DNA from 4 places in the Lottiidibacillus patelloidae genome. Region 4 is predicted to be linked to each of the others. Evidence: riboswitches for the same ligand, from Rfam matches in the RefSeq annotation. Region 4 holds a riboswitch; each other region holds the start of a gene.
What was found. A riboswitch is a leader RNA that binds a small molecule or an ion and turns the genes downstream of it on or off. The one in region 4 is predicted to bind cyclic di-GMP.

Region 1: another riboswitch for cyclic di-GMP. It lies ahead of CIB95_RS10555 (hypothetical protein); the one in region 4 lies ahead of CIB95_RS09185 (hypothetical protein).
Region 2: another riboswitch for cyclic di-GMP. It lies ahead of CIB95_RS10505 (aspartyl-phosphate phosphatase Spo0E family protein); the one in region 4 lies ahead of CIB95_RS09185 (hypothetical protein).
Region 3: another riboswitch for cyclic di-GMP. It lies ahead of CIB95_RS00725 (DUF192 domain-containing protein); the one in region 4 lies ahead of CIB95_RS09185 (hypothetical protein).

Annotation. Positions count from the first base shown of each region.
Region 1 covers NZ_NPIA01000005.1:109,596-117,480, forward strand. The annotation lists gene CIB95_RS10550 (class I SAM-dependent rRNA methyltransferase) at 1-990, shown strand, start outside; cyclic di-GMP riboswitch class I at 1,212-1,300, shown strand; gene CIB95_RS10555 (hypothetical protein) at 1,330-1,746, shown strand; gene CIB95_RS10560 (HD-GYP domain-containing protein) at 1,850-2,773, shown strand; gene CIB95_RS10565 (GNAT family N-acetyltransferase) at 2,853-3,392, shown strand; gene CIB95_RS10570 (LTA synthase family protein) at 3,444-5,441, opposite strand; gene CIB95_RS10575 (hypothetical protein) at 5,626-6,027, shown strand; gene CIB95_RS10580 (diguanylate cyclase) at 6,058-7,885, shown strand, end outside.
Region 2 covers NZ_NPIA01000005.1:97,098-104,982, reverse strand. The annotation lists gene CIB95_RS10525 (O-antigen ligase family protein) at 1-1,256, opposite strand, end outside; gene CIB95_RS10520 (PIG-L deacetylase family protein) at 1,256-2,170, opposite strand; gene murJ (murein biosynthesis integral membrane protein MurJ) at 2,175-3,686, opposite strand; gene CIB95_RS10510 (glycosyltransferase) at 3,940-5,058, shown strand; cyclic di-GMP riboswitch class I at 5,250-5,340, shown strand; gene CIB95_RS10505 (aspartyl-phosphate phosphatase Spo0E family protein) at 5,414-5,572, shown strand; gene CIB95_RS10500 (GntP family permease) at 5,699-7,054, opposite strand; gene CIB95_RS10495 (glycerate kinase) at 7,084-7,885, opposite strand, start outside.
Region 3 covers NZ_NPIA01000001.1:114,668-122,552, reverse strand. The annotation lists gene CIB95_RS00760 (CpaF family protein) at 1-328, opposite strand, end outside; gene CIB95_RS00755 (AAA family ATPase) at 339-1,142, opposite strand; gene cpaB (Flp pilus assembly protein CpaB) at 1,178-1,846, opposite strand; gene CIB95_RS00745 (pilus assembly protein TadG-related protein) at 1,857-2,780, opposite strand; gene CIB95_RS00740 (TadE family protein) at 2,795-3,178, opposite strand; gene CIB95_RS00735 (A24 family peptidase) at 3,172-3,687, opposite strand; gene CIB95_RS00730 (Flp family type IVb pilin) at 3,764-3,973, opposite strand; gene CIB95_RS00725 (DUF192 domain-containing protein) at 3,988-4,338, opposite strand; cyclic di-GMP riboswitch class I at 4,434-4,526, opposite strand; gene CIB95_RS00720 (YitT family protein) at 4,676-5,260, opposite strand; gene CIB95_RS00715 (Cof-type HAD-IIB family hydrolase) at 5,840-6,676, opposite strand; gene CIB95_RS00710 (YlbF family regulator) at 6,783-7,136, opposite strand; gene CIB95_RS00705 (DUF445 domain-containing protein) at 7,178-7,885, opposite strand, start outside.
Region 4 covers NZ_NPIA01000004.1:129,130-137,014, reverse strand. The annotation lists gene CIB95_RS09200 (sensor domain-containing diguanylate cyclase) at 1-888, opposite strand, end outside; gene CIB95_RS09195 (lysine N(6)-hydroxylase/L-ornithine N(5)-oxygenase family protein) at 1,055-2,386, opposite strand; gene CIB95_RS09190 (HD-GYP domain-containing protein) at 2,555-3,466, opposite strand; gene CIB95_RS09185 (hypothetical protein) at 3,556-4,251, opposite strand; cyclic di-GMP riboswitch class I at 4,318-4,403, opposite strand; gene CIB95_RS09180 (EAL domain-containing protein) at 4,638-5,636, opposite strand; gene CIB95_RS09175 (protein adenylyltransferase SelO) at 5,832-7,304, opposite strand; gene CIB95_RS09170 (beta-propeller domain-containing protein) at 7,468-7,885, shown strand, end outside.

The DNA of each region.
Region 1 (7,885 bases), on a different contig from region 4:
ACAAATAATAGGAATGAAATTATTAACCAAGCTTTTTTTGAAAAAAAAATAAAAGATGCGGCTGAAAATCGTAAAGTGTTATTTAATAGTGAAGATACAACAGCATTTCGTCTCTTTAATGCTGAGGGAGATGGAATTGGTGGTTTCACTATTGATTATTATGATGGCTTTTATTTAGTTAACTGGTACAGTGAAGGCATATATAAGTATAAAGAGTATGTATATACCGCACTAACAAAACTAGGACAATATCAAGGGATATATCAAAAGAAGCGATTCAACTCAGGTGGGAAATTTATTGAAGAAGATGGCTTCGTAGAAGGAGAAAGAGCTGAATTTCCTCTTATTGTAAAAGAGAATGGGGTAAATTTTGCGATTTACTTAAATGAAGGGGCAATGGTAGGGGTTTTTCTTGACCAAAGAGAAGTGCGTAAAAAAATTCGAGATACGTATGCAAAAGGAAAGACAGTATTAAATACCTTTTCATACACCGGTGCTTTTTCTGTTTTTGCAGCATTAGGTCGAGCTACCAAAACAACTAGTGTCGACTTAGCTAATCGAAGTTTAAGTAAAACGATTGAACAATTTCAACTGAACGGTATAGACCATGAAAAACAAGATATTATTGTAGAAGACGTCTTCCGTTACTTTAAATATGCAAGTAGAAAACAATTGAAATTCGATTTAGTTATTCTAGATCCACCTAGTTTTGCACGCTCAAAAAAATTCACCTTTAGTGCTTCAAAAGATTATAAAAATCTACTAAAAGAAGCAATTGATATTACAGAGGAGAATGGAGTAATTGTCGCTTCAACGAACTGTGCAACCTTTGATATGAAAAAGTTTAAAGGTTTTATAAAGGCGGCTTTTAAAGAACTACATTTAAATTACTCAATTGAAGAGGAGTACTCTCTGCCAGAAGACTTTAAAACAATGAAGCAATTTAAAGAAGGCAATTATTTAAAAGTTGTCTTTATTAGAAAAGCATAAACTAATTGACAGTAGATTTAAGGAAATTGGTAAGCAGACAATTCTTTGTTTGCTTATTTTTTTGTGGAAATTTGCATAAAAAAAATACAAAAGAGCATGAAAAATAAGTGAGAATGAAGTCGAAATATAACTAATTATTAGAAAATATCAAAAAATATTAAAATATTACAAAAATTTACTAGCTTTTCATTAAATTACTATATATAATAGAATTACAAATAAATATATAGTGGCAAACTACTCGAAAGGGTAAGGGCGCAAAACTATAGGGGCTACAGTACATTTGTTACTATGCCAGCCAGTTGCAAAAAAAAACTGATGGTATAGGAGGAAATGTAAATGAAAAAGATTTTAGTTGTAATGTTTTCCGTTTTACTTATGTTTACTGCTAGTAACACAGCTTTTGCAGGTGAGGTGTCTAATTATCAATTAGCACTGCAATTAATTGATCAGACAAACCAAGATATTGATAACAAAATTAATAAAGGTGTTGAAAAAGCTGATAAGTTACAACAAGAATACTTAGAAGCTATCAAGACTGCTAATGAAAGCGAAATCGAAGAATTAACAGCAAAGTACGAAAATGAATTAACAAAGATTATTGAAGGTGTTTTCTACGAAACACTTAAAATGTCTACCAAAACAATCGGAGAAGCGTATGATTTAGGTGTTCTTGCTGAATGTAGTTGGAAGCTAGTACGTTTTGCTGATAGAGAAGTGCTAATTGATCCAATTACTGTAATTGGTAGAAACTAAAACTCGTATTCAATATTATTTTATATACTATATATTTATTTAATAAATGAAAAGAGTTCTTTAAAATAGAACTCTTTTTTTCTCTTTGCAAAGAGGTGATCGTGTGAAAGGATTTAAAGTTGGGAAAAAGGGTAGTTTTATTGAGAGGGTTAAGTATGATACAAACGAAATTAGTCTATTAAGCCGCGGAGACGGAATAGAAGTTCTCACGCAATCAATAGAAAAAGATAGACTTTTCTTTGTGTATCCTTCAGACAATAAAAATGTATTTGAGTTCTTTTATTTACTTTCCGGAGAAATTCTATGTGAAACAGAAGATGAGAAAATAACATTAGGTACACAAGAGTATTTTTCAATTAAAGAGATAGACGAGCCTATCCATTTTAAAGCATTATCTGACGTTACTATGCTATGGGTAATAACAGAACCAACCTTTGTCCATATAAGTGAAAAAATATCATCTCTAATGGAAATTGTGAAACAGGTAGAAATAAAAGATTGTTACACTGAAAAACATAGTGATAGAGTTGCAAATTATGCAGGAAAAGTCGCTAAGAAAATGAAGTTAAACAAAGAGCAATTAGAGAACTTGATATTTGCATCTTATTTACATGATATCGGGAAAATTAATGTTCCTTCAGAAATATTAAATAAACCTGGCCGTTTAACGGAAGAAGAATATGAAATAATAAAAAAACATCCTGCTGATGGTGCCGAAATGGTCAGAGGGACAAACTACGATGAACTAGTACCAATAATAGAGCAGCACCACGAAAGACTTAATGGAAGCGGCTATCCTTTCGGGTTAAAAGGTGACGAGATATTATTAGAAGCAAAAATTATAGCCGTTTGCGATACATTTGATGCAATGACAGGAGATCGTTCGTACCGAAAAGCGTTTGATCCAGCTTATGCGCTTGATGTAATAAAGAGTTTAATTGGAACGCATTATGAAGAAGAGATTGTTGATATATTTGAAGAAGTTTTAATTGAAGAAGGCTTAATTAGTAAAAACCTTGAAAAGTAATATTCTTTTTAAGGTTTTTTTGTTAATTCAATTAATATTACTATATTTACGTCTAAATGAAGTTAAGGGACTGTTTACATTGCCAAACAACATAACATATAGGAAGTTAAAAGTAGAAGACTTAAATGATGATTTCTTAGCAAGGTTTAAGCGGTATCAAGTTACAAACAAGGTACTAGCTAATAGAGAAAACAGTTTGTATGAAAAAGAGGATTATTTTATTGATGACTGGGATAATGCAAAAAAAGTTAATATCGCTCGAGAAATGCGTAATTGCGTGCTAACTGGTGGAGCAGTTATAGGCGCATTTAGAGAAGAAGAATTAGTTGGTTTTGCAAACATTAATAACAATCACTTTGGGAAAACGCTTGATTATGTAGAGTTGCCATACATCCATGTCTCTAAAAATTACCGTGGGTACAACGTTGGTAAAAGCTTGTTTTATCTTTGTTGTGAAAGCGCAAAAAAATTAGGTGCAAGGAAATTATATATTGGAGCACACCCTTCTATAGAAACGCAAAGTTTTTATAAAGCTATGGGTTGTACATTAGCAAAAGAGATAAATGAAGAAATTTATAATCGCGAACCATTGGATATTCAGTTAGAATATGTTCTTTAATTAAATTAGTAACACAAAAGGGATGCCAAATATTATTGGCATCCCCTTTTTTTAGTCTTCTAGATCACCTAAAACTTTACGATAATAATCTGTTTCAAGTATCCTTTGTGAATAGAAAAATTTACTTTCAACAATAGCGTTCATCCATTCAACATAATCTTCATTAACATCTATGCCCTCATTTGGTGTAAACTTTCCAGTATCGCCATTGTATCTACCTTTATCAGTAATCCAACTACGATTTTTAAATATAACTAGAGGATCAGAATCAGAGAGGATATCTCTCCCCATTAATAGTCTGGAATCGTATTCTAACCCTAACAAGTTTGAAATAGTAGGAATAATATCAAGGCTTGATACAGGCTTGTCAATTGTCATAGGTTGCATTCCTTTTGCAAAGATAATTAAAGGGCTACGGAATAATTCAAAGTTTTTTTCTACTTTATGTCCTAAAAACTCATTAATAGTTTCAAATTCTAATCCATATGGATAATGATCAGCACTCATAACGATTAGTGTATTATCAGCAACGCCAGCTTCCTCAAGGGAGTTTAATAAGAATTCCATCGCCCGGTCAAGTTCCACGTGTGTAGCTATATAAGCCTTTGCTTGTGTAGATAAAGGTAAATGATCGACATGCTCTTTATTTTTTGCTGCCATATTATTTCCGAAGAAATTATATTGCATATGGCCACTCATTGTCATGTAATAAGCGTGAAATGGTTCTTCGTGAATATACTCATCGACAGAAACTTCCATCATTTCTAAGTCAGAAGCAGGCCAAACTCTCCTTACTTTTAGTCCATTACCTATCCCTTTATAATCATAACCCATATTAGGATGTGATAAATCTCTGCGATAATAGTCGTAAGAATGATTATGATAAGCCATTGATTTATAGCCGAGCTTATTTAACTGGTTACCCATAACGAATGGTAAATAGTTTCTATGTGATTCTCTAAAACTCCATGTACCGGCTTTAGGGATTAATCCAGTTGTTGCAACGTACTCCCCGTCTGTTGTACTTACACCCCAAATCGGATTATAGAAGTTTGGGAAATGGTACCCTTCATGTACTAATTTATACAATGTTGGTGTAACTTCCTCATGAACAGCGTAAGGAGAGAACCCTTCTGCTGTTAGGAATACGAGGTTATATCCTGCAAACTTACCTGTGTATTCGTTCTTTGTAGTTGGCGGTACGCTACTAAAATATTCGTGCATTTCTCTAATTGATTTATTCTTTTCATTTTCAATTAATGATGCAAAATCGATTTCCATCGTATTATATTCAATTATTTTTTCTTCTTTTGGTTCAAGGTCGTTTGGTTCACCAACAGGTTCACCTTGTACCGGCTTCATAGCTGGTAAGTATGGGTTTGCAACCTCCAGTTTAGGCGACCATCCTGTTGCTAGCCTTTGTAAATCAATTCGCATTGTAGTAAAGATTCCTAAACGATCTGCTGATAGTATAGGGTTGTTACTTTTATAATATAAGTCATATGCAGTATTCTTATCTTCGCCACTTGCGTGTATAGTAGCAAGGCCAACTAAGTGAAAAACAATAATAGATCCTGCAATTATTCCAACATTTTTTAGAGGTAATCTTTGAAAGGGAATATATTTATTTCCAATGAAACCGATTAAAGTTGCAGGAAGGAAAAAGAGTAAAAACCAATGTAAATTTTGTAGTAACAGGGTCGATATATCTCCCCAAAATTCAAAGACTGCAGTTGAATTTGTAGCGGAATATATACTGTAAAAAGTTCTGAAAAACTTGAAGTATATAAACTGAGTAGAATAAATAAGGCCAGTAAAAACAAGTAATATGATAGCTAAAATATAACTAATCTTCTTAGTAAAGATGCTACAGATAAGAAAAAACAAAGTGGAAATGACAATAATAAATATAAACGATATGAAAGTTCCGGTAGTAAATATATTTATATTAGTTAATGCTCGAAAAATAATCTCCAAGGAAAATATAGAAATAATGAAAAAGATTATTAAGTAATGTGATTTTATTAATGGTTTAATTTTATGAAGCATGTCTTTTCTTCACCCCTTCCTTTCTAATTCTAGTTTAAAATATTAGAATTATCTATATATTTCTTATAAAAAAGAAAACTACTAAACTACTGATATTAATATATCGACAAAGGAAAATATAGTATAATTATACTTATAAATAACAATTATTATTGCAAATAAAAGCATAACGTAAGGAGAAAAAATGAAAAATATTACGCGTTCTTTAATTATATTTTTATTACTTTTATTAGCAGGGTGTAGTACGCATTCAAGTGGGGACTTTGAAGTTATTGATGAAACGGATTCTGCAACGGCAGAAAGTAAACCTGAATTAAATATTAAGATAAAGATTGTACAAAATGAAGCGATATTATTTGTTGATACAGACTTGCTTATTTCTAAAGTCAATTATGGGAAAGAAAGAAAAGCAGGGGAAGGTCACATCCATGTTTATGTAAATAATGGAGAAAAACAAGCAATCACATCATTCAGATACATATTAAAAGAAGTGAAACCTGGAAAAAACGTAGTTCGTGTTTCATTGCATAATAATGACCATACGCCTTATGGAGTTTATGAAGTGCAAGAATTTTATATAGATTAATAAAAATCCGACCACGATAGGATGTAATTTATGTTCAATAGGTTAAGTTTACAGACTAAGATAGTTTTAATGTTTTCAACTGTAATAATTATTCTTGTCTCCGTATCAATAAGCTTTGAAACATTTACATTTAATGACACGGTAAAAAAAACATACATAAGCCAATTAAAGGGAATAACAACTACTATAAATGGGAGGTATGAAGAATCCCGTTCGATTGAAGATGTCCAACAAATATTTGACTACCTTAAACATCGAGAAGTAGACATCCTTCAATTAAACCTTCATGTAAAAAAAGGTGAAAAACATTTAGTTTTAGCATCTACGGAAAGAAATTTAATCGGCACGAATACTCCAGAAGTCTTAGCTTCAACAACAATTGAAGGGAAAACAATGGTTGCTCACATAGAAGATAATGAACAACACCTTGTCCGATTAGTTGCCCCCCTTTTAGAAGATGGCATGACTATTGGTGCTATTGAGTTATACATAGACAATACAAAAGAGTTTCTCGTTGTTAAGGACAGAATTTTATCTATTGCAGTAGTCGGAATATCACTTGGATTAATTATGTTGATAGCATTATGGATAATTATTAAACACTTACTGGTTTTACCGCTTTTCACATTGCGAGAAGCTGCTACTTCCATTCAGGAAGGAAAAGATTATGAAGGGTTAAATCTCAATGCTAGCTATGAGATTAATGAAGTGGCAGATGCTTTTAATAAAATGGTATATAAATTGGAAGATAGATATTTTAAAAGCATTACAGATCCATTAACAGGTACATATAATAGTGCTTTTTTTAAACATAAGTTACAACAACACATACAAACAGCTAATAAATTAAAACAATCTGTTTCTTTACTATTTTGTGATATTGATAATTTTAAAAAGCTAAATGATCATGAAGGACATGTTTATGGTGATAAAGTATTAAAAGACATTGCTCAGTTAATTAAAGATAATGTAAGGTCAGAGGATATTGTTTGCCGTTATGGTGGTGAAGAATTTGTAGTCATTATGCCAAATATAGATGAACGATTAGCTTATAATCAGGCTGAGAAAATAAGAAATCTCGTTGCATTACATGGAAATAACAGTATATTAACACCTATATCAATAAGTATTGGCTTAGCAAGTTATCCTGATGATGCTAATGAACAAGATTTCATTCATCTTGCGGACCAAGCAATGTACACTGCAAAGAGTTTAGGGAAGAACCGTGTTGTAAAAGTTAGTGAAATAGATAAATTGAAAAAGGAAAGTTATAGTAGGAATACTAAAGATAATCAAGGGAATTTGTTAAGAACAATTATCTCATTAACGAAGGCTGTCGAGGCAAAAGACTCCTACACACATAGCCATTCAGAAATGGTGTCAAAATATGCAGGCATATTAGCGAGTAGTATGGGACTTGAAGATGAAGAAGTTAAAAGAATATCTATTGCAGGCTTATTACATGATATTGGAAAAATAGGTATTCCAGATTCGATTTTAAATAAAGAAGGTAAATTAACAGAAGAAGAAATAAAAACTATGAAAACACATCCTGAGTTAGGTTACAACATTCTTGCATTCGTAGATGAATTAGAAGAGGTATTGCCATATGTACTGTATCATCACGAGCGGCCAGATGGAAAAGGTTACCCTGAAGGCATTAAAGGTAACGAAATTCCGCTAGGTGCAAAAATAATATCGGTAGTTGACGCTTTTCATTCAATGACTTCTGCGAGGCCTTATAGAAAACAACCATTAACCGTTCCACTTGCAATAAAGCAATTGAAAAATGGAAAGGGCACACAGTTTGATGAAGAAGTTGTAAACCACTTCTTATCAATAATAAATGAAATATTAA
Region 2 (7,885 bases), on a different contig from region 4:
AAGAAAACGGCAAATGCAATAACCCCAAGCAAACCAGTTTGAACAATAACTTGGATATATTGATTGTCAGAATAAAATTGGTAGCCAATATTATATTCTTCATACATTGGTGATACTCTTCGCAACGATGCAGAGTCACCAAACGTACTGAATCCTGTGCCGATTATAGGAAAGTCTTTAAAAATTTCATATCCTTTTTCCACAATATACAATCTACCTGACTTTTTACTAGATGTTATTGTGTCATCACTGAACGTCTTTCCGACACGATCAACAAAACCAGATTTTCCTTCTTGATCATATTTTTGAATTTCCTTTACCTTTTCTGTGCCTTCTTCACTACTCTCAATATATGAAGTAATGCTTACTACTGGCATAATAAATAGTAGTGTTGCAACAAGTACTGTCTTTAGTACATCCTTTAAAATATAAAGTTTTCTAGTTAAGACGATATAGACAGCAAGCATGACTATGATACCTATCCAAGTTCCTCTAGAATAAGTTAGTATAATTATCCCTAGTACAGATAGGTTTAAAAAGGATAATAACTTTGAATTCGCTCCAGCAATGTACTTCTTTGCATAAAAGAAAAATAAAAAAACAAATGATAAATAAATTGATAATGTATTCGGATTACCTAACATGCCGTATATTCGAACTCTATTTTTTGACGATAATGGCATAGTTTGCCACGATTCAGGTAGGAACAATGTTCGAACAGAAAGCTTTTCAAATATTGCTTGAATTATTATTACAATTACTGTCCAAATCGTAATCCATAGCAAATGCTTAATATCTGCTTTTGTAATTTTCAATCGACTAACAATATAGTAAATAAGGTATAGCAAAATGAATGCGCGAATTTGAATAATTACCATCGTTACTGAAATATCATTTAATATCGCAGATGTTGCACCAATAATAATAAATGCAAAATATCCATATTCAAAAGTTTTAAAATTAATTAAGCTCTTAACGTTAGTACGGCCATTCCATATTATTCTTAATAATGCCCCAAAGATAATTAAATCACCGACATATCGTAAGCTGCTAACATATTCAATAATAAACGGACGTATTGGGTAATACATAAATAATAATAAGATTGCATATTTTGGCCTAAATAAAGCAAATACAAAAAAACTAATGCCTAGCAAATATCCTAAAACATTTTCTTGAAAAGCTGTTACAACTAGAAAAAGTAGAAGAACAGCTAACCAACTAACTTTATATGAAACATTATTAAATTTCCCCATTAACTATTCACCTGCAGTTTCTTATTTTCTTTACTTTGTATTAGTTTATAATATTGTTTTTTTTCTTGATAACTTTTAAATATTGCCCATAGTAATGTTACAGAACGATTTACTTGTTTAAAGACATGGTCAAATTTCGTTAAGTTCGCTGCCTTTAACTTTGCAGATTTCTGAATGAATGTTTCTGGTGCTGACGAAATAAAACCTTCAACCGCCTTCACTTTTCTGTCACATGCTAAGTTTGCTTTTAGCAATGCTAGTAAGTGGAAGCCATCAAAAGCGATTACTTGTGATTTAAACACTTTTGTAAGTTCAACTTTTTTGTTATATGTCTTACTAATATCCACTAAGCTATTTATAACATTCGGTGGAAATGGGCAATTTATCTCATACTCAAGAACATATTTAGGTTTATGGGTCGATTTTTTTAATGCCTCTGCAACTGTATGGGCTGTGTGGACATGATCTAAATGAGCATCGATAAATGGTGTAGTATAAATAAGACTCGGTTTCATTTTTTCAATATAGTTTGTAAAATCAGCAGGGTCGGCTTGTCTACGCACTTCTCCATCTTCATAATCAAGATAGGATATACTGCTAATCCCTAGATCATTACGAATTGTCTCTATCTCTAATATACGCTTTTCTCTTATTTTGTTCCGATCTTCCGAACCATTACTCTTCGCACCATTAGTAACAAATACTACATGTACTTCTGCATTTAATTCTTTATATTGAATTAAAGTTCCTCCTAAACCAATGGTCTCATCATCTATATGTGGCGCAAAAATTAGTATCTTCTCATTATTATTTAATACTTCAAGTGGCATATTTCCTTTATAATATTTTGCCAATACTTTTTTAGTCAGCGCTATAACAAATGGTGAAGCTAACTTCATCATGTGGTGTTTCATAATATCATCCTTTTCTGCGGAACTTAGAGAATAATAATCCTACAGCTTGACCTTTAAATAGAACCAATAAGGCACCGTAAGTGATACTTCCTAAAACTGCTGTTATTAATAAATATAGAATTACATGCCATTGTGAAAAATATGGTTTTATAATCATTAAAACAAAAATCATACCAATGACAGAGAGAACTACTTTACTCGTTTCAAAACTTAAGGTTTTCCAATTAAATCGTACTTCAATTCGTTGAAAAACAATAATATTTAGAGTGAAAAATACAAAAGCCATAACGGATGACGCTAATGGAATTCCTAAATAGGAATCTAACCATGAAATAAAAATGAAATTTAAGAGAATGTTTAACAAAATTGAAAATAAGCTTATTCTTAATATTAAATTTCCTTTGTTTCGTGAATAAAAACCCTTATTAATAACGTTTATTAAGCTAAAAAACAAAACTGACCCTGCATATAAATAGGCAACTAATACTGTAGACTCTGTTGCACTAGCGGTAAATTTACCACGTTCAAAAGCAACCTTAATGATTTCTGGCATTAACCACATCATGCCTACAATTGCTGGCAAAACAATAGATAAAGACAGTACTAGCCCTCTTTCTATTGCATTTCGAAATTCTTTATCTTTTTTCTGTGCAACAGCTTTTGATAATATTGGAAAAATAATTGTTCCTATTGTTACTCCCAGAATTGCTTGAGGAAAGTGTGTAATATTTTTGGCATAGTTTATATAAGTTACTGCCTTCGTCGACAAATTCCCAGCAAAAATATTATCAATAAATAAATTTACTTGCCCGACCATGACTGTAATTGCTACCGGAATAAAGATAAGAAAGAAATTTTTATACTCTTTCACATCCATTTTTCCAAAGATTTTGTGCGTTCCTTTTGGTATGAAAACTAACTTTTTAACAAAAAGAGAGAGAATCGTTCCAACTAAATATCCGTATGCAAAAGAATAAACACCTATTGTTTTTGCAAATAAAAGAGCAGAAACAATTGTTGATCCAATTACTATGATTTGTGAAATTACAGAGAGTGAAAATTTATTTTCAGCATCTAAATATGCTTCATATACAGCATTCAATGACACAAAAAATATAGCAATGAAGAAAATAAAAGATGTTGTACGTGATATAGCTAAAGTCGCTTCTGTAAAGTCAGGAAATATTATTGGTAAATACATAGGTGTCAACAACAAGCCGCCAATAGAAACAAATAGACCAATTATAGCAGTGCCTCGTATGACTTGAGAGAAATGATAATGTCCTTGACCACGTTCAAGAGACTGTATATAGCTCGGAACAAAAGCGTTTTTCATTCCAGTTGTAAATAATAAAATAAACATATTAGGGACAATAAAAGCTATTAAATATGCTGCTGCTTCAGCAGAGTCACCAAAATATTTCGCTAAAATAATATCTCGAATTAATCCTGACACTTTTAATCCTAAAGTAGCTATAACTAATAAAATACTAGCAATGGCCAATCTTCTTTTCAAAATATAACCTCATCTCGGATAGTCTTAAATATTAATTAATTTTAACATAAATTTTTCCACGCCTCATTAGCAATATACTGTATATCTGTTACTATATAAGATAAAATAATGTAATTTAGTAGAGATTCTTAGACAAGCTTAAAATATACGTCATATATTTGATGATGTTATGATTGAATCAAATGATTAGAAGGGTTTTTATTCTTCTTTAGAATTCATATGTTTTTAATAATTATTTAAGGTGGACTTAACTATGAATAAGCAAAAAGTCTTGATTGTTTCTAATATGTATCCTAGCAAGAAATATAAAAGCTTTGGTATCTTTATTAAGAACCAAGTAGAAGCTTTAAAAAGCAGAGGCTTTTCAATTGATATTACAGCAATAAAAAATGCAAAATCAGGTAAGTTTAATTCTCTAGTTAAATATGTGACTTGGTTTGTTTCCTCGTTATTAACTCTTTTATTTAAAGGTAAGAAGTACGATGTTATCCATGCACATTACGTTTTTCCTAGTGGGTTAATAGGACTATTATTCAAAATTGCTTTTAATACTAAGCTTATTGTAACCGCTCACGGTGGCGACATTGATAAAATGGCTCGAAAACATAAAGTAATTTTTCATTTAACTAAAAAGATACTCCACTCATCAGATAAGATCATTGCTGTCGGTGAAGAATTAAAAGAAACAATTGTTTCAGACTTTGATATCTCTCCTGATAAAATACTAGTTTTAAATATGGGTGTGAACAGAAATATCTTTCACCATACAGATCAGCAAAAGAAAAGAACTCAATTAAAGATTCATGTAGAGACTACTTCTATATTATATGTCGGAAATATTATTAAACAAAAAGGAATAGAAGAACTAATTACTGCTTTTGAAAAGTTAGTTGCAAATAAAAATCAAAATTTCAAATTATATTTAATTGGTTCTGATAAAGACACGACATTTAAGGCTCACATTCAACAAGAAATTGATAAAAAAGAATTAAATGACCATATTGTTTTTTTAGGTGTTTTACCACAGGGTGATATTGCTAGTTGGATGTCGGCATGTGATATTTTTGTTTTACCTTCACATATAGAAGGGTTTGGTCTAGTAGCACTAGAAGCAATGGCTTGTGGCATTCCTGTCGTTGGAACAAATGTCGGTGGACTTAAGTACTTGTTAGATAACGACAGTGGAATAATTGTTGATGCTAAAAACCATGTTTCTCTTTATGAAGGAATAAAAAAGTTAGTTGAAAACGAACAATTGAAAAAAACTATAATTGATAACGGTTATAAAAAAGCAATGGAAAACGATCAGGAAAACATTATTAATGAGCTTGAAAGCCTTTATTCTCAAGAGCATATTAAACAAAAAGCGTAATTTATATCACTACCATTTACTTAAGAGAGAAATTAGATAAAAATAGACAACGATTTCGACAAAAGTAGTTAATATAATACGTTTTTCCACCCTTGAAATATTTTCTCGTAATAGTACGATATATATAAGAGCAACATTATACTTTTTTCCTACTTTGAATTGGCAAAAGAAATACAATCTAATTATTAGTAGACCGATAAAGGCAAAGCTATGGAAACATAGTGACGCAAAGCTTAAGGGGCTTCATTTACAATATTGTAAATATGCCAGCCAGCTACCGAAGGCTCTTTACAAGTGCCTACATCCTTTATTGGTCGGGGGCTTTTTATTTTGTAAAGAGAGGATGTGAATATCTATGAATGCAAACCTACTTCAAGATATTGAGACATTAAGAGGCTTTTTAATGAAAAAGGCAAAAGAAACAAATGACCTAAATAACGAGAAAGTAATTGAATATAGTGTGAAATTGGACGAGCTATTAATTAAAGCACAATATGCCGCAATGCAAAACTAATTTTACCTACAAAAATAAACCGCTAAACTTAAGTCGTGTATTTTTGTTCTATAATGCTCCAACTGTCCAGCTAATTGCATATGTAAAAAAAGACTCAACCAATTGGTTGAGTCTTTTATATTGGAATTATACTAAGATTACCCATAATATCATTGTAAAGATAATAGCAGTTAATCCTTGTAATAGAGTAGCTAAAGTCTGTGCTTTGTAAGCATCAGTAACTTTCATTCCACTAAATTGTGTCACAACCCAGAAATAGCTATCATTTACATGACTGACTGCCATTGCTCCTGCGCCTACCGCCATAACAACTAGTGCTAAAGGAATAGCACCTTCGATACCCATTTCAGGAAGTAATGGTGCAATAAGAGTCGATGTAACTACTAGTGCAGCAGTTGATGAACCTTGTGCAGTTTTTAAAGCAGCAGCTACTACGAATGGAATTAATAATATTAACGCTCCATTTAATAGTCCTCCATTAGCAATTCCTTTGATTAATTCTGCTACAGGAGTCGCCTTAATAACTGAACCGAAAGCTCCACCAGCACCAGTGATTAATAAAATAGTCGATGCATCTTTAATTCCATCTCCTACCCAGCCAGTTAATGTTTCTTCATTTAGTTGTGGCATTAATAAAAAGGATACAAGAACACCCATTAACAGTGCTACAACAGGGGCACCGAGAAATAATGCTATATCTGCCAAAGTTCCAGTCCAACCGAAAAACTTTACTACAGATCCTAATCCAATTAACACTATTGGAAGAACAATTGGTGCGAATGATTTAAATGTAGAAGGTAGTTGCCCAAAACCTTTTACTATTTCGTCATAATCTAAAGAAGTAACTTCTTCTCCTTCAATTTTAATTTTACTCGCAACTTTAACAGCCCAAATGTAACCTACCAAAATAGTTGGAATAGCAACGATAAAGCCAATTAAGATAACAGTTCCTAAATAATCAGCAGCTCCGATGTTACCTGCAGCAGCTATCGGACCTGGTGTTGGAGGTACTAATGTATGCGTAGCATATAATCCTGTTGCAAGAGCAACAGACATAGAAGCTAGAGCAACTTTCGCTCTTTTTGCAAGCGCTTTCTTTAAACTTGATAAAATGACATACCCTGAGTCACAAAATACTGGAATACTAACAATCGCACCTATTAAACTCATTGCAAGCTGTGGGCGCTTTTCGCCAACTAGTCTAAGTACAACTTCTGCCATTCTAAGTGCTGCTCCTGATCTTTCTAAAACAGTACCAATGATTGTACCAGCTACGATTACAATACCGATGTAGCCCATTAATCCACCAAATCCACCATTAACTGCAGCTACCACTTCATTCAATGGTAAACCAGCTAATAAGCCTACCATAAATGCAGCAATTAATAATGATAGAAAAGGATGTAACTTTAATTTTGCTGTAGCAAAAACAATGAAACTAACCCCTAGTATTATAACAAGAAACAATAAAGAACCTTCCATATCTTTCATCCCCCTTAATATGTAAAGACCTATTTAGTGGCCTTTATTAACCTAGCAATATTTCTAGTTTGATTAAATAGTAATATCTCTGCATTTTTTATACACGCTTCTAAACTAATAGGACCTGCTGTAATTGAATGACAGCTTACAAAATAGTCGTAAAGCTTTTCATATCCATCTCCTAATCCACCCGATATAAGGATGGTAGGAACATTGTAGCGCTTCCCTGCTTTTGCAATAAATGCAGGTACTTTTCCATAAAGTGTTTGATAATCACTTTGTCCTTCACCAGTAATGACCCAATTTGCATGCCTAATTTTTTCTACTACATTTGTAGCTTCTGCAATAATTTCAGATCCAGAAATGATTTCTGCCCCTATAAGTAGGAAGGCAAACCCTAACCCTCCTGCTGCACCAGCGCCAGGAGTACTTTGATGCTCTATCCCTAATGTTTCCTCAATTAATTGGGCGTATTGCTTCAAAGTAAAATCAAGTTCTTTTACCTGCTTTGAAGTAGCACCCTTTTGTGGTCCAAATACTGCAGTAGCGCCCTGCTCTCCACATAGTGGATTATTTACATCACTAGCAATTCGAAACTTGCAATCTTTCACAATTGGGTTTAATGCAGAAAAATCTACCTTCTTTATAGAAGAAAGTGATGAGGCGAAAGGACTAACTTCCCCTTCATTTTCATCAACAAATTTCACACCTAATGCCTGTAACATTCCAAGTCCACCGTCATTAGTAGCACTTCCTCCAAGACCAATAATAAAGTCTCTGTGACCAGATTTTACCGCTTCAATTATGGCCTCCCCAACTCCATAGGAAGTG
Region 3 (7,885 bases), on a different contig from region 4:
GTTCTATACCTCTAAATGTGTCGTCTTCCTTAATCATTTCAATTGCCATTTGATCAATCTGTGGAACTATTGCTTCTAAATCATTGTCTTTTGATTGATTAATGATTTCTTTATGGAGGCGGTTTTTTAACTCATTCTGCTTTAATAGCAACTGCTGTTGTTTACTCTCGTCCGTTTTAGTAGTCGTATTACTTTTCGCTACTTTTTCTATCGTTTTTGCTACATTAACAGTTTCGTTCTTCGGAGGGATTTGAGTAGGATTATTTTGTTCAACTTCCTTGTTCTCAATAGGTTTATTTTTCGCTTGTATTCGATCAAGTAATTTCATTTTCCTCACCTTACCTTATTCCAAATAACCGCTTCTTTTGCTTTATTCGCTGTGGCCCTCGCTTTGATGCAATTTGTTCAGCCATCTTGAAAATTGCCTTAGCAACAACATTGGTTGCTCTTCCAGACACAATAGGCGTACCCATATTAAATGATTGAGATACATATTTAAAATCATTTGGCACGAGGTAAGGATTTTCCGTTCCTAATATTTCTGCAACATTCTCTGCATTTAGGACACTTTCCATTGTCGAACGGTTAATAATGTATTCTATTTTGTTAGAATATCCAAGCATATCAAGTGTTTCTTTCATTCGCTTCGTATTTTTAATTGTAGCCATTTCTAAATTAGTTACCAATAAAAGTTTGTCTGCCCTTTCAATAAACGGCAAACTATTTTCATGAAAACCTACGCCAGTATCAACAATGACATAGTCATAAATATCTAACAAAAGTGACGTAATTTTAGTAAGGTTTTCATCTGTAATCATATCTGCATATTCAGGACGATCTGGTGCAACTAAAACATTGACACCACTATTATGTTGGGTTAAGTAGGAAGACATATTGATTACATCTAGTGTTCCAATTGCTTCAATTGCATCTTTAATTGTAAAAGTTTCTTGAATATCCATCGCTAAATTGACATCACCAAATTGAAAATCACCATCAATAATACATACTTTTACTGATCGTTTCGCAAGTGCAACCGATAAATTTACAGATAAAATCGTTTTTCCGACACCACCTTTAGCACCGCCGACTACGATCATCTGCCCTCTTTTGCCAGCCATATTTTCATTTAGCGTCTCCATAATTTGTAACCCTCTTTCTATTCAGTAACCGCAAATTATTGTGCAACTTTTGAATTTACCTTGCTGTAAACAATGAAGTGAATGTTACCTCTTTCACTTGCATTAATTGCTTTTACAGCATCTAATGCTTTTAACTCTAAAGTAACTGAACTATAAGCAGCAAATTCAATATTATTATCAGATTCTACCATTCTACGGTCTACCGCTAGTACTCTAACTTTTTCTAAGATTAATTCTGAAATAAGTTTATCTTTATCATCTTTGATTGTTGCAATTACATCGACATAATCTTCAGGTTCAATTAAGTTTGAAACAGATTGTACAAAGTTAACACCAAGTGCTACAGCTCTGTACCCTTCTTTAATTTTTCTAGAAATAAACTTCTCTTCTTCTTCTACTTTTTGAAGATGGTTTATTAATAGAGTTTCACCTTTAGCTATTGTAGCTATTGCTACCATTCCTTCAATCGCAGATACATCAATAGTGGCATTAGGGTGTACCGTTTTTGTAGGAACTAACATTTCCTCTACCATTTCAGCTGTTATTATTGTATTTTCAGAAATAGCTTGTTTGGCTACGATTACAGGTTGAAGATCTTCTTGCACTACTGGTTGCGGGGTTTGTTTTTGCATATACGTAAAAAACATAAACGTCGTTATTGCTCCTAAAAATAGTGAAATGATTAATGTTACTTTTGCATTCATATTGCCTCACCTACTCTGTCAATCTAATGCCATAAGCACCTTTGTTTTTTGCTGCTGCTTCAATTTCTCCTTTTCCCGCCATTTTAATAAACATACCAGTTACTGATGTGTCATTTTCTGCCATTGGCTTTGTAATAAAGAAATAAGCAAATCCTGTTACTTGGACTTGTTTTACTTGATTTTGATCAACTTGATATGGCTTGTATACATTAACTAAAATAATTCGTTCACAATCCCGCGAATACTGCATTCCTGGACTCCAATTACAAGCATTTACTTTTTCTTGAACACCTGATCTCGTTTTTCCGGCAATGTTACCAGTTTGTGTGTCTATTACATCACCAATACTGACTTTTTCCGGGTAGCCATATTTCAAATTATATTCATAGGTTTGTGCTCCAGGTCCACCAAGTGCCAAAATACCGAAGTTACCTGAATCAACTTCGGTTTGATCAACTTTAAGCTTGTATTCTTGCATAAAATTTAATGCAATTGATTCATCCACACCTAAAGGTGCCACGCCATAAGCGCTTCCTATTTGTCCAATTTCCGCTACGGACCTTACTTTGACAGTAGCGAAATCTATCCCAAACAATGTAGAGAATGCTAGAGGAACTTGTTTTGACATCTCAACTATTACTTTTTGATCATTGTAAACGTGACAGTTTTCTAGACTATTTGTTTCGTTATGAGCTGCAACGATATCATCAACAATCTCTTTTATCATTTTTTCTGACGTATTTTCATCATCATCTTGCATTTTTAATTCTTGTGCTCCTGATAGAACGGCGGCATTAGCTACTTTTTTTAGGTGACTTTTTTCCATATATAACATGCCTCCATCAATGACTAACCCTGTTAACGCAATCATTGCAAGCATGCCGATAACAACAAACACTAATACACCGCCACGCTCATTATTAATAGTTTTCAACCTTTCTCCTCCTATCATTCCACTCTAATTGTTGATTCTGTTTCAATATAAAAAGGAGAAGGTAGCATACTTGAAATTAATGGAGTAATAATTGTTGCTGGATACTTTAGTTGCACTGTAACGTAATCACCAGAGTTTCTATTGGTGTCATTTGGAGTAATCGTAACTTCTAAATCCGCTGGCTCTCCAATATGAATGTAATTTTTAGCAAACTGTGTCACATCACTATCGTTCCAACCTAATCCAGCAACACGAACAGTTTCTTGACTAGTTAAATGGTAGTGAGTATACATATAAAAAACTCGTCCAAAATCAAAAAGTCCAACCATTAAAAGTAGCATTACAGGTATAACTAATGCGAATTCTACGATTGACTGACCTTTTTCATTTTTCACCATAATATAATCCATCTTTCAAGCGCCAATGCTGCAAGTGCTCCTGCAGCAATTGCCACCCCATAAGGATAAGAATAGGATGAATTAAAAACTCCTTCTTTAATAGGTACTTTAATTCCATTTCTGGCACTATGAACACCATATAAAACTGCTGTAAATGCACCACTACGAAATAATATAATACCTAGTGCCATTAATGCTCCGATCATTCCCATATAGATTGCAGTGTACATCACAAAACTAGAACCCTTTAATGCACCAATAAGACCTAAAAGTTTAACATCGCCAGCACCCATTCCACCTAAGAAATACGGAATTAAAAGTAAGCCAAAGCCGACCGAGAAACCTATACCTGCTGTTTTTAAACCTACGAACCCATGGTCAATTCCTTGGATGATAAATGCTAGAAGCAATGCTGGGAAAATGACAGCATTATATATTTTTCTTTCTCTTATATCTGTTACAACACATATACCTAAAATAATTAATAGGATTAATGTAGTAATCATCATTTATCCCTCTTTTTGTATAGTTATTTTAAAATAGCCTTACGTTCGAGAACGTAAGGCTAGAAATATATAAGTTATATTAAGCACCAGTACCACTAGTAGTAGCAGTTCCTCCAGTATCACGGTTTGTTACATTGTTAATTACTTCATTAAACATTGTCATGATTTCATCTCTTAATGTAGCAAGTAGCGCGACAACTCCTACTGCAATAACACCTAAAACTAAACCGTATTCTGTCATCCCTTGACCTTTTTCCTCAAATACTAATCCTTTTAATTTGTTCATCATTTGACAATCTCCCCTTAACCATTATTTTTTATTTGTAATACATGTCCTACTTTTGTATCTGTTTTTGAGATACTTCCAGCAGGTAATTCGATCACCGAGTTTGCATTTTTGACAATGCTTCCAACTTTGCTCGGCTTCATCATGTGAGTGATCTTGACAATCTTCATATCTTTATCAAGATAAATCACATCGATGTCATACTTCATAAAAAATGTGTGGACCGATTGGCAGGGTTGTAGATGCAACGCTTCACCTAATGGCAATTCAGAAGTAAACATTAGCCCTTTTAATCGTTGAAAGAAACGATAGGCTGTTTTAAGTTTATTAGCTAATATTGTGCCATTTGATAGGTTCACTAGCATCATTTACTTTCACCTCCTGAAAATTAAAAAACAACCCTGCCACTTACCGAAAGTGGGGGTTGTTATATAAAAAATAACAACAAATACCCTTGTAATCTTTCGGTAACTGGCTGGCATAGTGTAATAAGATTTACACCTTAGCCCCTGTAGCTTTGCGCCGCTGATTTTCATCAGGTTTGCCTTTATCGAGATTCAGCGTCATTTGTCGTTGAATCTACTATTGTTTGATGTTGCTTGTTTTTATATTAACTAATTATCTAGTAAATTCATATAGTACTTTCACACTATTTTTTCAGACAATTTAAGGTAATTTACTAGAATTCCCCAATTTAATGCAGTTTTATTGTATAACTTCTTTACCTTTTAACGTCATTGAACTTGTCGCAAAGCCTACAGCGGAGATTGTAATGATAGAATAGAGTAATATTTCTTTACTAAATACAAAACCACCTATCATAATAATAACTGTATCTATTAAAAAAATTAGTATTCCAACATTAAGAGATATCCATTGTGTCAATAGTTGAGCAATTAAGTCTGTCCCACCGGTGCTTGTCTCAAATCTCAGCATTAGACCTACTCCTGTTCCAACTAGTAAACCTCCCAATAATGCACTATATAATGGGGGTAAATGAAAGCTATATCTTAGTGGACCAAGCAAATCAATGACAAATGCTGAAACTAACATCCCATGAAGACTATTAAAAAAATAAGATCGATAATATATCCATGCCATAAGATAGATTGGTACGCTAAGGATAATAATCGTTAAACCTACTTTATATCCCCATATATATTTCATAATTAATCCAATACCAACCATTCCACCATCCAATAAATGATATGGAACAATAAATCCATTAATTCCGATTCCTAGTAGAAAACTGCCAATAATTATTGCAATACCCTTTTTCAGCACACTCATCAAGTTCATCCTCCGTTAACGAAACAAGCTATATATAAACTATATGCATGTACCAAAAAAGTATTAATAGAAAAGCGAGGCGAACGCTCAGCGACGTATAAGCTGGAGCACTTTGTTTGAGATAAAGGAAACACAACGAGCGCAGCGAGTTGATGTTGACTTATCGTAAATAAAAAGTGTGAAGATTACTAGTCGTTGTGAGCCGCAGCTGGACAATCAGAAAAGCTGAGACGACTGATCAGCGACGTATGAACTGGAATACTTCGATTGAGATAAAGGAAAAAGAGAAAGGCGAGAACACCGGGTATCGGCGACAAGCTGAAGACGAGCACTGATTAAAGACGCTTTTTGTCATTAGAAGTGATTGGCTTCAGACCTCGAGCCGATGGTGCTCGCAGCTAGACAAAACATGAATAGTGAAGCTATTCGATGTTGACTTATCGCAAAGGAGAAGTATGAAGTTAACTAGTCGCTAGGAGTCGAAGCTGGATCATTATAGAAAGCTGAAGCAATCGGGTAACGGCGTAAAAACTGGAGCACTTCATCAAAAAAAGCTCACCATATGGCGAGCCTTCCATTCTATAATTGAACACGTAGTTGCTTTCGAAACACTTCTTTTACCATGTAAGGTACACCATTTTGATCGTTTGATCTAGTTACCCAGTTTGCAGCTTCCTTTAATTCTTTAGGTGCATGGCCCATCGCCACTCCTAACCCAACATTTTTAATCATTTCTATATCAGCATTGGAATTCCCTACAGCAACAACCTCATCATAAGGAATATTTAATTGCTTGGCTAAAAGCTGTAAGCTCTTATTCCTGGAAACACTTGATGGAATAATTACAAGGGTTTGCTCATCTTTATTCAAAATTGAAATTCCAGAAAATTGTTCTTCACAATGTTTCTTGAAATCCGCCATATCTTTTTCGTGTGGGAAGTAAATATCTATATTTGGAGGGGATACTGGCTCTTCTTGCAACTGCTCAGTTAACGACTCTACATAGCGAATAGGATAGAAAACTGGATCTCCATACCCTAAAATAAATTTAGCCATCATATAATCTTTTTGCCTGTTAATTAAGGAATACTTTTCATGTACAATTCTAACTTGGCACGGATAATTCTCACTTAAAGCTACTAGGTCATACACTGTATTATGATCGATTCTTCTTTCATAGATTGGTTCATCAATATTTGAAGCAATAAACGCTCCACTATGTGTTATAAGTGCAGTATTGACCTTAAGAGCTTTTGCTATCTTTTTTGTTGACTGGAAGTTTCGACTAGAAACTAATGTAATATAAACACCTTTATTTGCAACATATTCAATTGATTCCTTCGTTTCTCTTGTTAACCTACCATTAGAACGCAATAAAGTACCATCGATATTTAATGCAAGCATGCGATATATCACTTGTACTCCCCCTCTAAATAAAGTAGACACTTTTTAGTACATAAATATGCCTCAGAGGATTAGAATATAACGAAAAAACCTTATCCATAGGGATAAGGTTTTTTTACTACTTCTGTTCGTTTCCGTAAATTTCTTCTAAAGGTTTTAAAATAATTTTATTAATATCGTTAATTACCATACTAACACGTTGCTCTTGCTCCATTAATTTACCAATTACTTCATGTTGGCGAATTAATTCAACTTGTTGTTGTGCCTTCGTTATTTCTTCTTCTGTTAACTGTTGCCCACTCATTTGCTTTTGTTGAAGTTCCATTTGTACTGAGCGGAAACTATCGAATAATTGCTTTGAAGCAGGGTCAGCATTAACTTTATCTGAAAGTTCTTTTAATGTTTTAAAGTCGTCACTTTCGCGGAATGCTTTTTCTAATTCATATGCTTTATCGTAAAAATTTGACAAAATAAATACCTCCTAATGATTTCACTCGTTTAATCATAACAAGATTAATTAAAAAACGAAAGCATAACCCCTTGAATTAAACCAATAAATCCACCTAAAACCGCACCTAAAAGAGTAATCATTTTTAATTCTTTCCGAGAAACATCTAAAACCATTTCTTCTAATCGACTTAGTGAAAAAGACTCGACTTGTGTTTTTACTATGTTCTCTATATTAAGTGAACGTAAGGCAGGCTCTAATTTTCGTTCTAAAAAATCTATTGTAATTTGCATTGCTTTAGGTAATCCCTTATCAATTATTGCTTCTAATGATTCTTGCCCTATAATATGTTTTAATTTTTTTCCTGTTAGTTTTTCTAATTTAAATTGTTGTTTTATAAAATCTGTTACCTCTTCTTTTACCGTTTCTTTACCTAATAGCGATTCAAAAACAGCTACTTTCTGTTCTTTTAGTTTCGTCCATTCTTTCTGAACGATAGTTTCAATTAGTTTCCGATTCCCTTCATCCTGCAAAAATTTTATTACTTCTGGTTGCACCTTATCAACTACACGTTCATTTCCTAAAAACATCGTTACCATGCTACCGAGCATTCCTTTTGTAGAAAGAAATTTATCAATTGTATCACCCAGCTTACTTTTACCTTCACTACTTTGAAAATAAGTAATTAAGCGGTCAGCAATTAAATTAGCTGTTGGGGGTATTATCGTATCAACTTTCCTATCCCATGTATGTGGTAACACTTCGCCTAAAGA
Region 4 (7,885 bases):
AGGTGCGAGCATGTACAAGATCATCTTTACATGGTGACTTAGGATCACTTTATCAATAAAAGAAACTGGTGTTTGTTGCACTACTCCCCAACCGATTTCCGGAACATAACTGTATGCTGCAAGCATCGGTATACCATTCGTATTGGTCACTTGCTCCATACCGCTTTTTCCTTGCATTATCTTTTCTACTACTGTATTACTTTTCACATTCTCTCCGATTCGTTTACTAATCGGATGAAACAGAATGTTTCCTTCTGGACCTACTACATAATAATACGAGCCATTCTCTTCAATAACATCATTGCCAAGTATTTCATTAAGGACATTTTTTTCATGGAGGTATATCGTTCCGGCAATCATTCCTTTATATTGCCCTCTACTGTTATACAAAGGTTTACTTATTAAAAGTATTAACCGACCTGTTGGAGCAATATAAGGGTCTGATAGTGCCGGTGTTTTATTATCGAGAATTTCCTTGGTAACTCCAGTCGTAATTCGATGCCCTCTTAAACCAACACTACTCGGGGCAATATTTCTTACTAATCCTGTTTGATCGACCCAAGCAACAGAGTTAAAATAGCGACCACTATTTCTATATATTTCTAGCTGTTCTTGTATTTCATCATCTGTAAGTCCCTCGTGACTTGCGATATAGTTTGTTATTTCTTGCAAACTCATGCTCATTGAGACAAACAAGTTATCAACTGTTTGACTAATTTTTTTAACCTTTGAATAGTTTAAGGACAAATGTGTTTCTTCCATAAATTCTCTTTCAGATTGATGGACAGAAATTAACAAAATTATTATGGTTAATAAAACTGATATAGAGACTAAAGTCGTTAGTAACCCCGATAGTTTCACTTTTTTATTTCTTAGTAGGTTTTTCATATGATTGTCCTCCATTAGAAGTAAGAAGCGCTCGAATAAAAATCTCTTTACCTGTTCGTTCATATGTATTTATTTCATTGTAACAATTATCTACTATTACTGCTAATCTCCTTATCTTAATAAAAAAGAGCCCTATTGGACTCTTTTATTACGCTTTTCTTTGGGATTAATCAGTTAAAATACCTTTATTAATCGAGTTGAACTTATCCGCATCAAAGTTTTGGAAGACATTTTTATCATGCATTTCAAACACTTCTTTTCCAAGCAAATGATTAATAATTATTTTATTACGGTGAACAGCAAGTCCAAGGTTCGTTGATCCTACACCGTGCGAATGGGAAATACCACTATGCACATAAATTTCATTTGGGACATTAAGCGTAAGACGATAATCCTCCTCAACTTTGTAACGTCCTTTATCGTCCCACTGAATGTGTTCCCCTAAATTCTTCATAAATGACGGAACATTCGGTCGGTATCCAGTTCCAACAATAACTACTTCTGTTTCATGGGTAAAATCTTTCTTTTGTTGCCACTGGTGACATTGCAGTTCGTATTTTCCATCTTTCTCTTTTACACCACTTACTTCAGTTAATACTTGAAGGCCAACATTTAACTCTTCCCCACAAACACTATGTTCATATAACAAATTATAGATGTCTGTAATTGTATGCGAGCTTATCCCTTTATAAAGTAACCCTTGGGATGCAAAAATACGATCCTTTTCTTCTTGAGAAAATTTATAAAAGTACTTTACATAGTCAGGAGAAAATTGTTCCACACTTAACTTTGATTCTTCCATTGAAAGGAAACTTCTTGAACGTGTAATCCAGTTCAGTTGATATTTATGTTCCATTCGCTCTTTTAATAGTTCGCGAAATGCTTCAGCTGCACTTTGACCTGAACCAACCACAGTAATCGACTTTGCTTTTCGGCACCGGTCTTGATACTTCAAGAAATCTGCTGTATGAAAAACATCTTCCTTTGGCAGACCTTGGAACGATTTAGGCATAGAAGGAGTTGTTCCAGCACCTAACACTAAATGTTTACAGCGGAGTTCTTCTAAATTTCCCGAATTTACGTCTTTCACTGTAACTACATAATTGGAATCGCTTTCATTATATTCTACGTTTTCGACTCTTTTTCCAAATTGACAATTCTCCAATTCATTGGCTACCCATTGACAGTAGTCATTGTACTCACGTCGTGGAATGTCTAGTCTTTGTAAAAAGTAAAAAGGATAAAGGCGATTTTTTTCTGCTAAGTAGTTTAGAAAACTATATTTATTCGTTGGGTTTGCTAATGTTACTAAGTCAGCCATAAAGGGAACTTGTAATCTAGTACCAACTATTAACATGCCAGGGTGCCAATCAAAACTTGGCTTTTGATCTAAAAATACGGTTTCTACTTCAGGGTAGTCAGTTAATAATGCTGCTAGTCCTAAGTTAAATGGACCGATACCTACTCCTAATAAGTCATATACTTTATTTTCCATCATGCACTCCTTAGTTGTTTTTTTCGTCTAGCTTTTTTAATTAACTATTATTTTTTTATTAGTACATTCTAATTTTAACATGGATACACAGTGATAAATTTTTTTCTTTGAAATTAGCCCGTTATAACAGAAAAAGATACTGTCATTTTCACATGATAGTATCCCTTACATTTATACCTCTATATATCCATCTTCTTTTAAAACTTTTTCAAATTCTTCTACGATTTCTCTTTCAAAGTGAATGCCAATGAGGCTTTTTATTTCATTTATAGCAAATTCCGCATTAAATGCTTTGCGATAAGAACGGTCTTCAGTCATTGCATCAAATGTATCACATACTGCTATTATTTTAGCTTCTAATAAAATCTCTTCACCTTTTAAACCTTTAGGATAGCCACTTCCATCCAAACGTTCATGGTGCTGTTCAATGATCGGAGCAAGTTCTTTATAATTTGTACCTATTAACATATCCGCTCCATCAGATGGGTGTTTCTTTATAATCTCAAATTCTTCTTTTGTTAACTTGCCTGGTTTATTCAAGATATTTTCAGGAACATTAATTTTACCGATGTCATGTAAACATGCAGATAAACTGAGTCTTTCTAACTGCTCCTTATTGCACTTCATTTTCTTTGCAATTTTTATTGCGTAATTAGCAACTCGATCACTGTGCATAACTGTATAGCAATCCTTCTTCTCCACTTCTTTTACAATTTCCATAAGTGAAGAAATTTCATTGCTCATTTGTCCAAAGGTTGGTTCAGAGCTAACCCATAGTAAATGAACGTCTGATAGAGCCTTAAAATGGATTGGTTCAGGTATATTTTGAATTTTAAAATACTCCTCTGGCCCGATTGTCACCTTACTATCATCAATTTCACAAAGGATTTCCCCACTAAGCACATAAAAGAACTCTAGCACGTTTGCATTTTCAGAAGGAAATGCATAAAAAAGCTTATCCTTCTTTATGGAATGGGTCATTATCTCTACTCCATCTCCACGAGAAAGCAAGCTTATCTCATTAGTATCAAATTTAACTTTTTCTATGTATGTTCCCTTTTTACCTAATTTAAATCCTTGCATAGTATTCACCTCAAAGAATACATGAAATGGAAAAAAGAGTCCGAAAAAATGAACTCTTTTTTAATTTAACATGATGACTAAAAATAATATTACTTTATTCCGATAACACGGAGAGGATCGATCCACGCCTCACGATCAGCAAAACGTACTAGTTTCCAGCTACATTCGGCAATAACACCTAATTCTGCTGCCTCTTCGATTGTTTTAGCCGACATTTCTAATGTTTTATTGAAGACATCAGAAATTATTTTGTCAAGCTCTTCTGTATACTTTTCTGTAAGTTCTTTTGACTTTTCATATTTCTTATTAAACTTTTCCTCTATTTTTTCTATTTTTTCTATGATTTTCTTTTTATCTTCTTCATCAGCTTCCGCCATTAACTGTGTTGTAAGTTCGTTTAGTTCCGTGTTAAGCTCTTCAATCTTTTTATCAATTTTATCTTCTTCTTTTTTTAATTTCTCATCTATTTTAGCTAATTTCTCTTTTAACTTTTCCTTCTTTTGTTGATCTTTAGTAGAAACATACTCTGCAGTAACTTCCTCTTTTTCAATTTTCAGTTCTACAACTTCTTCACCTTCTTCAAGTTCTCGAAGTTCTAAAAGATACTTAGCTTGAAGCTCGTCAGATTTTTCTACTGCTTTTGCAATTTCCTCATCAATTTTAAGATTTGTCTCTTCTATTTTTTCTAACGCTTCGTCATAGTTAGTTTTCTCAGATGCAAAGATAGGACTAGATGTTGTGAAAATTAAAATTGTAGAAAAGAATAATGCAAGTAACTTTTTCATCTTTATAATCCCCCTATACTATACTGAATTCCTAAAAAAATAACCCCATCTTTTGCGAAAGGGTATCGATGCAACTGGCTGGCATAGTATTACTACTGAAGCCCCTCTAGTTTTGCGTCCATATTCTTTCGAATAGGTTGCCCTTTTTTAGTTTATTCTATTAATTCAATCTATTATAATTCTATTATAGACCTACTTATTTCCTAAATCTACTATTTTATTAAATAATTTCATATATTCATTTGCGAATATTGGCATATTTAGTCGATAAATACCAATATATATTGCTAATATATATTTAGAGAATGTTATTAATAGATTGTATGTCAAATTGAATCTCATTTATGGTCCCTGATTGCACAAAAAAGTGTAGAGCAATGAGTGCCTTACACTTTTTTCGTATGCTTGATCGGTGTTGGAGATGGTTTCCCAAATAAGTAACCTTGAAAAAGTTGATATCCTTTTGTTTGTAACCATTCAAAATCTTCTTTCACTTCGATTCCTTCAGCCAAAGGTGTAGATCCGTTCATTAAAGCGTGCTCCAAAAAAGACAGTGCGTTTTTTTGCTTTGTTATATCATTTGCGACTCCGTTTACATATTGCCTATCTAACTTCATATAGTGAGGCTTAAGGTCAGCCAATACTTCCGTAGTACTAAAACCTTCTCCAACATCATCAAGCGCGTATTTAAACCCTTTTTCGTTATAATAAGCTAATATTTTTTTCAGATGATCTATATCATTTACTTTTTCCGTTTCTACTACTTCAAAAACAAGTTCTGACGGATCTACATTTAATTTATTTGCTAATGCAACTGTTGACTTTAAACAATGCTCTGGTGAATAAATGGAGGTTGGGATGAAATTGATAAAAGCTTTTTTATCGATACGTGCTGCAGCCTTAACAGCATTCATTCGACATAGACGGTCTAAAGCATAAAGCCTACCTCGCTCTTTTGCCGCTGCAAAGACTTCGTTTGGATATAACGTTGAACCGTCTTCGTGTTGAAAACGAGCTAAAAGTTCATAAGCATATATCTCTTCATTACCATTGACGATTGGTTGATAATAGCAAGTTACTAATTCTTTAATAATAATTTCGTCAATCCATTGGACGTCAATCACAGCGTTAATTTGTTTAATAGGTTTCCAGTCTTCGTTGTCAATTCGAAAATAAACCATTTCAGGTTCCATATGGTCATTACAAAAATAAACAAATTCTCTAACAGATGCTTCTTTTATCGTTAAAATATTATCATCAAATTTGACAATTCCATGTTCTCTATTTAAATGGAGGATAACATCATTTAGGAGAGAAAGATTAGCTTCTCCCTCCATTTTTATTTCAAATAGCACATCCATTACGATACAACTGCTACAATTCATATAAATTTTCTCCTCTTGACCGCTATCTATGTCTTTTTTCTAACTTTCCATCTATAGATAGGTTCAAAATTATAATCTTCTTTTTCTATACTCATTAGACCATAAAAAAAAGAAATACAATAGAATTATGTACTTCCTCTTTTTTACAAACAAATATAAAACATAAAAAAGAGCCTTGCACAGGCTCTCCACTAGTTATGTTCCACAATATGTTTGATAATTTCCGGCGGAAGGGTCAGCCGGTTTGCAATAATCTTCCCTTTCCAACGTGTATTCATAAGGATTTACCAATACTTTTAATAAATTTTCGATAACGGAGTAATCCCTATTTTCCACTGCTGCTTCTAATGCTTCTTCAACTTTATGATTGCGAGGAATAACAACTGGATTACTTTTTTTCATTAATTCTTTTGCATCCTCTATTGTTTCTTCTTGTCTCTCTAGTCTTTCTTGCCAACGCTTATTCCAGGAAATAAATGCTTCACTTGCAAACATATCCGTTCCTTTTACCTTATCAAGCGTTAACGCTACAAACGTATTCGTGTAGTCTGCATGATATTTCTCCATCATGCCAAGCAGCTGATCAATCAGTGCTTCATCTTCTATTTCTTCATTGAATAAACCTAATTTTTCTCTCATGCCTTTTTGCCAATTCATGTGATACAACGTGGTGAAATTAGAAATCGCTTCTTGTGCTAACTTAATTGCCTCATCTTCATCTTCATGTAAAAGTGGCAATAATGTTTCAGCAAACCTTGCTAGATTCCAACCACCAATATAAGGTTGATTTTTGTAAGAATAGCGACCTTCACGATCAATCGAGCTGAATACTGTTGCAGGATCGTATGTATCCATAAATGCGCACGGTCCATAGTCAATCGTTTCACCACTTATTGTCATGTTATCAGTATTCATAACACCGTGAATAAAACCAACTAGTTGCCATTTTGCAATTAACTGCGCTTGTCTTTTAATTACTTCTTGAAGGAGAGATAGATACGGGTTTTCCTCATCCTCAATGGTTGGATAGTGACGCTTTATCGTATATTCTGCCAAGATTTTAAGTTCTTCTATTTTACCAATACCTCTTGCATACTGAAATGTTCCGACGCGAATATGACTTGCCGCTACTCTAGTTAAAATTGCCCCAGGGAGTACTTTTTCACGGATTACTTCCTCACCTGTTGTAACAACAGCTAAACTACGGGTTGTTGGTATTCCTAAACCGTGCATTGCTTCACTAATAATATACTCACGTAGCATTGGCCCAAGTGTTGCCCGGCCATCTCCTCCACGAGAGTAAGGCGTTCTCCCTGACCCTTTTAATTGAATATCAACACGATTGCCTGCAGGTGTTACTTGTTCGCCTAGGAGAAGGGCTCGACCATCGCCCAACATATTAATATGACCAAATTGGTGCCCTGCATATGCTTGCGCGAGTGCTGCTCCACCCTGTGGAACTTTATTTCCTGCCAGTACTTCCACTGCCTCTTTACTTTGCAAGTAATCAACGTTTAATCCTAATGAAGTAGCTAGCGTTTTATTTAAAATTACTAAACTCGGCGAAGCAACTGGATTTACCGATATTTTCGAAAAAAATGATTGTGGAAGGCGTGCATAACTGTTATCAAACTTCCAGCCCATTTCTTGTTCTTTGTTTTCCTTCATAAATTCTCCTTTTTAAAGATGGTTTTATATATTCTATCTTTTTCCATGCTATTCTTATTATACATAGTGAGCTAGAGCACGCATATTTTTGTAACACTTTTGAAACAAAACGTATTTTGGACCGTCTAATAAGTAAATACTCTAATGAAACGAAGGTGTCTTTATGAAGAAAATACTTTGGGTAACCGGCCTAGCTTTATTTATAGGTGTCATTTCTATTTATAACTACTATACAAACTCCACATCCAATGTAGCTGTTCAAATCCCATACGCAACAAGCTACGCTCCTACTTTAAAGGATTGGCAGATCCAATTTACAAAACCAATGAATCCTGAATCATTTACTACAGAAACAGTTTCTGTCGTCACGGAAGATGGTGAAAAGAGTACTGTATCACTTGAGTGGAATGATGATTATACTGTTCTCACGTTAAAGTCACCTGATGATGGTTGGGAAGTTGGTAAGAAATACAACATCATTATTTCAAAACATGTAGCGTCTGCTCAAGGCACTACACTAGCAACAGACTTTACACATTCATTCCAAGCTGTCGCACAACTACCAAACATTCAAGATCATG